One region of the Granulicella tundricola MP5ACTX9 genome, then DNA from elsewhere that is predicted to be linked to it. Evidence: riboswitches for the same ligand, from Rfam matches in the RefSeq annotation. Region 1 holds a riboswitch; each other region holds the start of a gene.

Region 1 (3,272 bases):
GGCGCTGCTTTAGTGGCAGGGGAAGCCGAGCAGGTGGCGGCCGTCGTGCAGGAACTCATGGACGGCGGTGCCGTGGAACAGGGCGGTGGCACCCTGCTCTGCGCCGACGAAGTAGATCGCCATGAGGAGCATGAGGCCTGCGAAGAGCGCCCACGGGAGGAGCTCGCGCATGGGGATGACGGGGATGGAGAGGGGTGCTGCGACGGGGGTGGTTGCGGAATGTGCCATTGTGTTGCCTCCTGGGATCGTGCGTCCCAATGCAGTGCTCGTTCGAATGAGGGAAGGTCTGACTTTCAGCTGCGGGGCAGCCGATTACAGGGGCGCGACCGTGCCGGATTTGCACCGGCTTCTTTGCTCTCATTTCCAGAAGCTAGTCCGAGCCTATGTGCGGCTAAGATCAGTGTCAAGGCGGAGGGGTGGGTTTATGGGGAATTGGACAAAGAGATGACATCAAGGGTGACGTTTATCAGTCATGGGGCTACTGCGGCGGTGAGGGCAGCGAGTTTTCCGCTGGATGAGGGGCTTGAGAGTGGTGAGGGGTCGCGGATTGCTGGGCTGGGGTGGAATGGGCCTCGGGCGCAGGATGTGCTGATGGGTCCGGAGGTGCGGGTGAGGATGACTGCGGAGGGGCTCGGGCTGACGGGGGTGGTGGATGGAGGCCTGCGGGATTTTGACTATGGGGATTGGCGCGGGCTGGGGTTGGGGGAGGTTGAGGGGCGTGATCCGGAGGGGCTGATGGGGTGGCTGACGGATGTGGAGGCGCGACCGCATGGAGGGGAGTCGGTGGCGGGGGTGATAGAGCGGACTGCTCGATGGATGGAGGGGCGGACGGCTGCTGGGCATACGGTGGCGATGACTTGTCCAGGGGTGATCAAGAGTGCGGTGGTGTTGGCGATGGGCGCGCCGGCTGCGGCTTTCTGGCGGGTGGACGTTGCGCCGCTTTCATTGACGGATCTGCGGTGGAATGGACGGGTGTGGACGGTGCGGTGTGTTTCTTGTGCGATCAACTCTGCAGCCGTGCTACTTTGATGAAGTAAAGATCTTGGGTGCCCGCGAGGGCATAACAGGGAAGCCGGTGTAAGTCCGGCATGGTCCCGCCACTGTGATCAGGAACGACCTTTCAGATGCCACTCGGTGAAGAGCCGGGGAAGGCGGAGGGTTAGAGGCTGAAGTCAGCCTCACCTGTCAATCAGGAGACCTACCCAGGATTGGTTTGTGATTCTACCCCGCGTGGAAACGGGGGCGATCGCTCATTCAGCCTGAGCTTTATGCCTCGTTTTCCGTTTATTTGAGGTGCACGTGCTCTTGATGAATGATCGACTTTCCTCTGCCAAGCGGCAGATCCTTCTTGCTTCAATTTTGATTGGTTCAGGCTCCTCGCTTCATGCCGCGACGGGTGGCAGTGTGTCTGGCACTGTGACCGACGCGAGTGGCGCGGTGATTCCGGGGGCGGCTTTGACGCTGGTCAGTGTGGGTCAGCAGACGGTTTACAAGACTGTGGCGAATGGGCAGGGGCTTTACTCGTTTCCGAATCTGCCGGTGGGGCATTATGAGCTGACGATCTCGGCGGATGGGTTTACGCCGCAGCGCAAGTCGAACCTGACGGTGGATACGGACTCGGTGGTGCGGGTGGATACTGAGCTGGCGGTGGGAAACCGGTCGGACAGCGTGACGGTGACGAGTGAGACGGGGATCCAGGTGGAGACGAGCGCGACGCATCTGGGCGAGGTGGTGACGGGCGACCAGATGGCAGCACTCCCGCTGAACGGGCGGAGCTATACGGATCTGCTGTCGATTCAGCCGGGGGTTGCGCCGGTTTCGACGCTGCTGCCGAATGCCGTGATCATGGCGGGGGTGACGGGTGGGATCTCGCCTTCTGGGGATGAGAATCCGGGGAATGTTTCGATCAACGGGCAGCGTGAGTCTTCAAACGGCTTCATGGTGAACGGGGTGGATGTGCAGGAGCACATGAACGGCGGGACTTCCGTGGTGCCGGACCTAGATTCGATCGAGCAGTTCCGGGTGCTGACGAATAACTTCGATCCGGAGTATGGGAACTACAACGGTGGTGTGGTGACGGTGGTGACGAAGTCGGGTGGCGGACGGCTTCATGGTGGGGCGTTCGAGTTCTTCCGGAACACTGCGCTCGATGCGCGGGGGTACTTCGATCCGACGCGGCCGGAGTTCAAGCAGAATCAGTTTGGCGGGACGCTGGGTGGGCCGGTCGGGCATACGAAGCTGTTCTTCTTCGCGGACTACCAGGGGACGCGGGAGACGCAGGGTATCTCGACGGGGAACATCTCTGTTCCGACCGTGGCCGAGCGTACGGGAAATTTTTCGGCGGACGCCGCGGAGTTTACGACCAAGGCGGTGGTGAGTGGGACCTCCATCGACGTGCCTACCGTGGTGAGTGGGCCTTACCTGGCGACCCAAGTGCTTGCGCCGAAGCTGGGGTATTCGGTGGCGAGTGGTGAGCCGTATACCTACCGGGCGGGTGAGTCGATGCCGGTGGACGCTAACAACCTGAACGCCATGCCTGCGAGGTACGGCAGTGACTGTGTGAGCACGACGCAATGCGTGTTTCCGAATCTTTCAATCCCGCAGTCTGCGTGGGGGGCGCCGGGCAAAAGCCTGCTGGGGTTCATTCCTACGCCAAATGCGGGCGATGGATTGTTTTCTACATCGGCTTCAACGCAGACGAACCGGGATGACAAAGGATCGTTCCGGCTGGATGCGGATACTCGCGCTGGAAGGATCTCTGCGTATTACTTCCTGGACGATTACACGCTGGACAATCCTTATCCGGGGTCGCAGGGCGGGGCTTCGATTCCGGGGTTCGATGCGCTGACGATTGGGCGGGCGCAACTGCTCTCTGTGTCCGATACGAAGGTGATTGGGGCGAACTCCGTGAACGAGTTCAATCTGGGGTATTTGCGGTATGCGAATGTGGTTGGGAAGCCGCAGGGCGGGCTGGGCGTGTCATTGGCGTCACAGGGGTTTACGACGGGAGCCGGGACGCCAGGAATCTATGTGCAGGCTCCGGAGTTTGAAGGCGTCGAGAATGTGACGTTTCCTTCGTTCACGATGGGTGTTCCGATTACGAACCTGACACAGGTGAATAACACGTACTACGTCAGCGACGGGTTCTCGCGAGTGTTTGGGGCGCACACGGTGAAGGTGGGAGCGCAGTTTCATGAGGAGCAGGTGAACGAACATCCGAACGCTACGTTCAACGGGACGTTCAATATCAATGGGACGGAGACGGGGTCGGC
Region 2 (3,272 bases), on a different replicon from region 1:
GTTTGGAGAGGGAGTAGTCGAGGTGGTAGGCGGTGTTCAACTCCGGCTCATTGGTGAGGCGGGAGTAGTGGAAGCTGTGGCCCCGGATGACGGTTCCGGTGGGGCCGAGGAGGCAGTCTCGGGTGAAGGTGGTGGTGACGTAGCCGAAGTCGACTAGTTTTGGGGTCATCTCGATGTTGAGGGGGAGGATGCCGGTGAGGGGGATTGCGGGGGTGTTGGGTTGGGTGATGGATTCTGACAGATAGATCATGCCGCCACACTCGGCGTAGATGGGGCGGTTGGTGGCGGCGAAATTACGGATGTCTGTGAGGAGGGAGTGGTTTTCTGAGAGGGCCTGGGCGTGGAGTTCGGGGTAGCCTCCTCCTAAATAGAGGGCGTCGAGATTTTCCGGGAGTTCGGCGTCGGCCAGGGGGCTGAAGGGGATTAACGTGGCTCCTGCGGAGCGGAGGAGGTCCAGGTTGTCTTCGTAGTAGAAGGAGAAGGCTTCGTCGCGGGGGATGCCGATGAAGCAGGGCCTAGGGCCTAGGGCCGAGGGCCTAGGAATATAGGGACCAGGGACTAGGGGCGAGGGACTGGCGGGTAACGGGAAATCCTGCTGGTGCAGGGACTGGATGGCTTCGAGATTGAAGTGCTGTTCGGCTAGGTCGGCCAGGAGGGTGGATTCTGCTTGCAGGGTTTCTGTGGATTGGGCGGCGGCGTGTAGGCCTAGATGGCGCTCGGGGATGGTGATCTCTGGGGTTCTTGGGAGGCTGCCCAGGACTGGGGTTTTACAGCGGGATTCTATGGCCGCCGTGAGGAGTGCGAGGTGGCGGGGGCCTCCGATGCGGTTGAGGATGACGCCGGCGATGGGGAGGGTAGGGTCAAAGGTCTCGAAGCCGAGGACGGTGGCGGCGATGGAGCGGGCGGTCTTGGAGGCGTCGAGGACGAGGATGATGGGGAGACCCAGGATGCGGGCGATCTCGGCTGAGGAGCCGGTCTCGGAGAGAGGGTCTTTGCCGTCGAAGAGGCCCATCATGCCTTCGACTACGGCTGCGTCTGCATCTTGCGTGGCTGCGGTGAAGAGGTCTCGGTTGGCTTCATGCGGGAGGAGCCAGGTGTCGAGATTGCGGGCGGGGCGGCCAGCGAGACGGGTGTGGTGGGTGGTGTCGAGGTAGTCCGGGCCGCCTTTGAAGGGTTGGACGACGAGGCCTCGGCGCTGGAGGGCGGCGATGAGGGCTTGGGTGACCGTGGTTTTGCCTACGCCGGAGGCGTTTCCGGCTACCAGGAAGGCGGTCTGCAAAGGATTGCTCACTGCTGGCGGGCCTTGATGGTGAGGGGGAGGCCGGCGACCATGAGGAGGACGCCGGTGGCGATGGCGGCGACGCGCTGGTTGAGCTCGCCGAGGAGGTCTCTATATTGGCGGCCGGAGGCGTAGGAGGGGACGACGCCGCTGCCGACCTCGTTGGAGACGAGGATGATGGGGCGGGGTGGGGCCTGGAGCGTCTCGAGGAAAAGGGCTACGTTTTCTGTGACGGCGGCGGGGGGGATGGTGAGGAGGTTGGCGGTGTAGAGGGTGAGGCAGTCGATGAGGATGACATCGTGGGCGGGGCCGTGGGTGTGGATGGCTTCGGCGAGGGCGAGGGGCTCTTCGAGGACGGTCCAGTCGAGGCGGTCGCGTTGGCGGTCCTGGCGGTGGCGGGTGATCTTCTCGCTCATCTCCGGGTCTACGGCGGTGGCGGTGGCGATGAAGAGGACGCGGTCTGAGAGGGCGGCGAGCTTCTGGGCGTGGTGGCTTTTGCCGCTACGGGCTCCGCCTAAGATCAGAGTGACCGGGGGTTTGGGGGTGTCGTGCATACGCTCCGGCGGCAGCTATACCTAAACAAAAAGGGGAATGACGGATGGAAGCGGCTGCGCCCACGGGTCTCCGGTGGTGGAGACGGGCGGCAGTGCTCTTCAGCTCTCCCTACGGAGCTGAACGGGCCGAAAGCTGATCTGGCCGGTCTCCTGACTTGCGCTTCAGCGAGTCTTGAACGACCTTCCCAAGCCCTTCGGGCTCAGTGGTTTGCCTTGCGGCTTGTTCGTGCTCTCGGCGCTTACAGTTACGGGGTAGTGACGGAGTTTCACCGCCTTCCCGACACCAGAATCTAAGAGTGAAGATTACCACGGATGGGTGGGTAGGTAGTCAGGGGGCAAGGGTGAGGGTAATCCGCATTGGGAGGAATGGTGGGCGAGAACAGACAGCGGCAATGGCAACCGCAACTGCAACTGCCAATACGGAGGTTCTGAGCTTCGCTCAGAATGACGGGCTTGGAGGAGACAGGAGCAAGGGGCCGGGGCTAAAGCCCCATGCTTTTTGGGCCTCGTGACGGGGGGCTGAAGCCCCCCTCTAATCCGAACGGCAACGGCAACGGCAACGGCAAAAGCAACTGCAAGGGCAAAAGCAACTACTGAGACTCTTCGCTTCGCTCTGAATGACGGGCCAAAACAGGCAACTGCAACAGCAACAGCAGCTACGGAGGTTCTTCGCTGCGCTCAGAATGACGGGCGAAAAAAGCGGGGAGGTTGTATAAGGTCTTATGCCAATCGCTAACTCACGTACGGAGTCTTTGCAGCAGGCGCAGTTTCGCGCGGTTCAGGCCATTACGGTGAAGCCGGAGGTGCTGGATGAGAGCAACCCGACGCGGCAGGTGCTGACCGGGTTGATGAAGCATGGGGGCGTTTATACGCTGCTCGATACGGAGATGATGACGGCGCGGCTGGTGCCGATGTTGACGCGGGGCAGTGGGGCTGCGGCGATGTCTGCTGAGGACGCTAGTACGTTTGTGAATGGGCTGGGGAATACGATGGCGAGCTTCTTCCAGCACCTGGTGCCGGGGAAGGCTTATACGATTCCTTCGAGTTTGATGTCGCATATTGCGTTTCCGGGTACGGGGGTGAGTTACTCGGACCCGGGGCTGGAGCAGAGCGATCCGGGGGTGTTCGAGAGCCCGGAGGTGCCGGCGGCGTTTACGTTTGTGGGGCAGTTTATCGACCACGACCTGACGATGAATGCGGTGGACCTGTTTGAGGTGCAGACGGATGAGGTGGCGAATACGGCTTCGCCGCTGATCGACCTGGACAGCGTGTATGGGGCGAACAGGACGAAGCTGACGGCTCCGTTTTCCAAGATCTTTCATGCGGATGGACGGTTCAGGATGGTGGATCGCGGGGGGTACGAGGACCTGGTGCGGGATGAGGTGGGGAATGCGCTGATTGGGGATCAACGGAATGACGAGAACCAGATGATCCTGCAG
Region 3 (3,272 bases), on a different replicon from region 1:
TGGGCAAGCATCTCCAGGAGGTGGAAGAGGGCTGTGGGGGCGTTGCCTATGACGACGACTGAGCCTGCGAGGTGGTCGCGCCAGAGCTCGAGTGCGGCGGCGCTGCAGGTGGTCTGGAGCTGGGCGGCTAGGTCGGGGGTGCGGGGGTCGCGGAGGGTGCAGAGGACTTCGTTTTGGGCGGGGAGGCGGGTGCGGGTGACTCCGTTGGCGACCATGTGGGCGTCGCAGAGGATGGGAGCTCCGGCGGCCAGGGCGTCGATGCCTGCGCGCGCGGCGTCTGGGGAGGCCTGGACGAGTGCGGGGAGATCGGTCTGGCCGCAGGCGTGGATCATGCGGACGACGACGCGCGAGAGATTGGGCGGGAAGGCGGAGAGGTCGGCTTCGCGGCGGATGATGGCGAAGGATTCTTTGTAGATGGCTGCGCCGTCTTTGATGTAGGTCATGAAGCGAGTGCCTCGGTGTGGGACTGGAGGATGGAGGCGATGGCTGCGGCGGAGGGCAGGGAGTGGGCTTCGGGATGGTTGGGGAGGCGGAGAGTGTAGCCGGCGGGGGTGGCGATAAGGGCGGCGGAGGCGGAGTGGCGGAGGGCGCATTGCTTCTCGCAGCCGGAGAGGTGGATGGTCCAGCCGGGGATGTGGGGGCGGGTAGCAAGGTAAGTAGCGAGTCGGGCGGCGTCGGCGCGAACGTCTGCGAGGGAGGCATCGCAGCGACTGATGCCGGCGCAGGCGGCTATGCCTTCAAAGCCGTTGGTTGCGTCGAGAGGGAGGCCTAGGGCGGCTAGTTGGGGAGCGATGAGGGCGGCGGCCTTGGGGGTGAGGTTACCGAGGACGATGCCGCGCCAGGGGGCGAGGTGTAGGTCTGCGTTGTGTTGGGTTGCGAGGGTTGCGATGTTGGTGGCTTGAGATGCGGTTAGGTGGCCGAGGGGGATGGAGGGGACTAGATTGAGGTGGCCGGGGGTGAGGGCGGGGTGGGGGCCGATGACGTCTCGTCGAACATCGGGACCGCGAGCCGGGTTCGTCGTGGGTTCGAGGAGGGGGGATAAGGTTTTGAGGAGGGTCTCGAGGACTCCGGGAATTGCGGTGAGGCGTTTGGTGCGGACGGGGACGTTGTGCTGCTTTGCGAGGTCGATGCAGGCTTCAGCGGCGGTCAGCAGGCAGACTACGGCGTCTTCCGGGGCGACGGAGCAGCCGGTGTCTTTGCCGGCGAGCGAGAGGCTGAGGCGATGGGTGCTATCGAAGGCCTGGAGGCCGAGGTCTTCGACCTCATAGGTGAAGCGGGTGGGGTTGGCTTCGATGCCGAAGGTGAACTTGGGGTGAAGCTGCAGGAAAAGATCGTTGGCGATGAGGCGCTGGTCGAGGGCGCGGATGAGGGGGCGGGTGTCGAGGGACGCAGCGGGGTCGATGCCGGCGAAGGGGCTGGTGACAAGGTTGCGGACGCGATCGTGAGCGCTGGAGGGCAGGAGGCCCGCTTCCGTGAGCGTAGTGACGATATACGGGAGGCTGGATGGTTGAATGGCGCGGAGTTGGAGGTTGGAGCGGGAGGTGAGCTCAATCTCTCCGTTGGCGTGGGAGGCCGCGAGAGAAGCCACGGCGGCGAGTTGGGCGGCAGAGATGAGGCCTCCAGGAACGCGGATGCGGATCAGCTGGCCGTCTTTTGCCGGCACGGCGTGGAGGATGCCGGGGCAGAAGTTTTCTCCGAGTCTCATCGTGCGGGGCTCCTGAATCGTTGACTGGATCATCGACTGGACGGTCTGCAAATAGGGACGGGAAGCGGCAGGAGACCGCCACAACCGCCCTCTCCTCGTAGGCGTGTGTCTACATGTTCATCTGAACACGACTCTCGGCAGGTCTTCGGACTTGCAGGCTGCCTACTTGCTCCAGCTTCCCGGTTCATGGCTGAACCAGTGCATGTTCGGAGCGTTCGTTCCTGTCACCGCTGCGGGGCAGTTCCGGATTCTCACCGGATTCCCTCTTCGTCTGCTGAACGAGCAGACACCGGGAGCAAGGTCAGTATAGGTCAGAAAAATGTCGCAATCAATGGAGAGGGCGCTATGAGAGCGTGGAAAGCCTTATTGGAGGCGGATGTGGAGGCCTGCAGAGACACTCCGGGCTAAGTCTGATTTCGCCTTCTAGTTGTCTATTAGGTCGGGTAGCAGACATCAAAGGGGCGGGTCGATGAGCTAGGATGAGCGCAATCTGGCAGCACCTTATTGTCCTTACCGGCTTGACGGCAGTCTGTTTCGTCCGGGCTATGTCTCTATTTACGGGTTCGTTCGTTTCATTCCAGGCATTACGGAGCAGCACACATGCCAGGCAGATTCGTTGAGCGCAAAGGCTCATCCGACCGTGTGGTCCCGGCCTTCTCCCCTGCCGTCGATCCTGCGACAGCCGAGCTTGCCGGGATATCAGAGCCCCGAAGCTATCCGGCTGGCAGCGTGCTGGTGGAGCAAGGCGAGCACCCCAGGCAAGTGATGCTGGTGCGATCCGGCGTCGTACGGTTGAGCTTCACCAATCCGAAGGGGGATGAAATCCTGCTGGGACTCCGATCAGAGGGCTGGTGGGCCGGCGGAGTTCTGGCAGTGCTGAACCTGCCCAGCCTGTGCACGATGGAGACACAGACAGAGTGCCTCCTCTCCTGCTTTTCGCCGGTTCAATTCTGTGTTGAATTAAATCAACGTCCGGCTCTTCAACAACACTTTATGACGTCGCAATGCCGGGAGCTTCTGACGATGCAACAGCACAGCATCCTGAACGGCAGCAGTGCGACGGAACGGCTGAAATCCCTGCAGGATGAGCGAACGAAGTCTGTGTGGCAGACGGTCGACCCAACTCTCATCCTGAGACAAAGCGAGGCCGCAAGACTGCTCTCGATTACGCCGGAACATCTGAGCCGCCTGAAGAAGAGACGACGATCAGATCCATAAGTCGAGGTTCATTCCCAGATCAACTTGCCGCCTGCGATTAGCGCATGCGAATTGACAGCACGGGATGGCACGGACTTCAGCACAGATTGCAACAGCTTTTTATTTATTGTGATCCGGTGGCCGTAGTCAATCAAGCCTTTCTTCCTGAATTGATTGAGAAGCCTGTTCGCACGGGATCGGGTACATCCAACCATGGCGGCAAGATCTTCCTGACTTATCTCCGGAAGCAGCGTTTCAGATGCCGCACTGTCCGTCGCTTCAGCGAGCAGGATCAGAGTGCGAGCCAGTCTCTGCTCGCTGCGATGACAGAGGAGATTTGTAAGGTTTTCCTGCATTCCACTAGTCTTTT

The links. Region 1 has a riboswitch for cobalamin ahead of ACIX9_RS19040 (TonB-dependent receptor). Riboswitches for the same ligand answer to the same signal wherever they lie in the genome.
Region 2: another riboswitch for cobalamin. It lies ahead of cobU (bifunctional adenosylcobinamide kinase/adenosylcobinamide-phosphate guanylyltransferase); the one in region 1 lies ahead of ACIX9_RS19040 (TonB-dependent receptor).
Region 3: another riboswitch for cobalamin. It lies ahead of cobG (precorrin-3B synthase); the one in region 1 lies ahead of ACIX9_RS19040 (TonB-dependent receptor).

Annotation. Positions count from the first base shown of each region.
Region 1 covers NC_015057.1:49,173-52,444, forward strand. The annotation lists gene ACIX9_RS19030 (CbtB domain-containing protein) at 10-228, opposite strand; gene ACIX9_RS19035 (histidine phosphatase family protein) at 457-1,029, shown strand; cobalamin riboswitch at 1,028-1,220, shown strand; gene ACIX9_RS19040 (TonB-dependent receptor) at 1,309-3,272, shown strand, end outside.
Region 2 covers NC_015064.1:2,367,596-2,370,867, reverse strand. The annotation lists gene ACIX9_RS10150 (cobyrinate a,c-diamide synthase) at 1-1,291, opposite strand, end outside; gene cobU (bifunctional adenosylcobinamide kinase/adenosylcobinamide-phosphate guanylyltransferase) at 1,288-1,833, opposite strand; cobalamin riboswitch at 1,957-2,159, opposite strand; gene ACIX9_RS10140 (peroxidase family protein) at 2,556-3,272, shown strand, end outside.
Region 3 covers NC_015065.1:238,301-241,572, reverse strand. The annotation lists gene ACIX9_RS21200 (precorrin-8X methylmutase) at 1-443, opposite strand, end outside; gene cobG (precorrin-3B synthase) at 440-1,705, opposite strand; cobalamin riboswitch at 1,825-2,014, opposite strand; gene ACIX9_RS21190 (Crp/Fnr family transcriptional regulator) at 2,306-2,923, shown strand; gene ACIX9_RS21185 (Crp/Fnr family transcriptional regulator) at 2,932-3,272, opposite strand, start outside.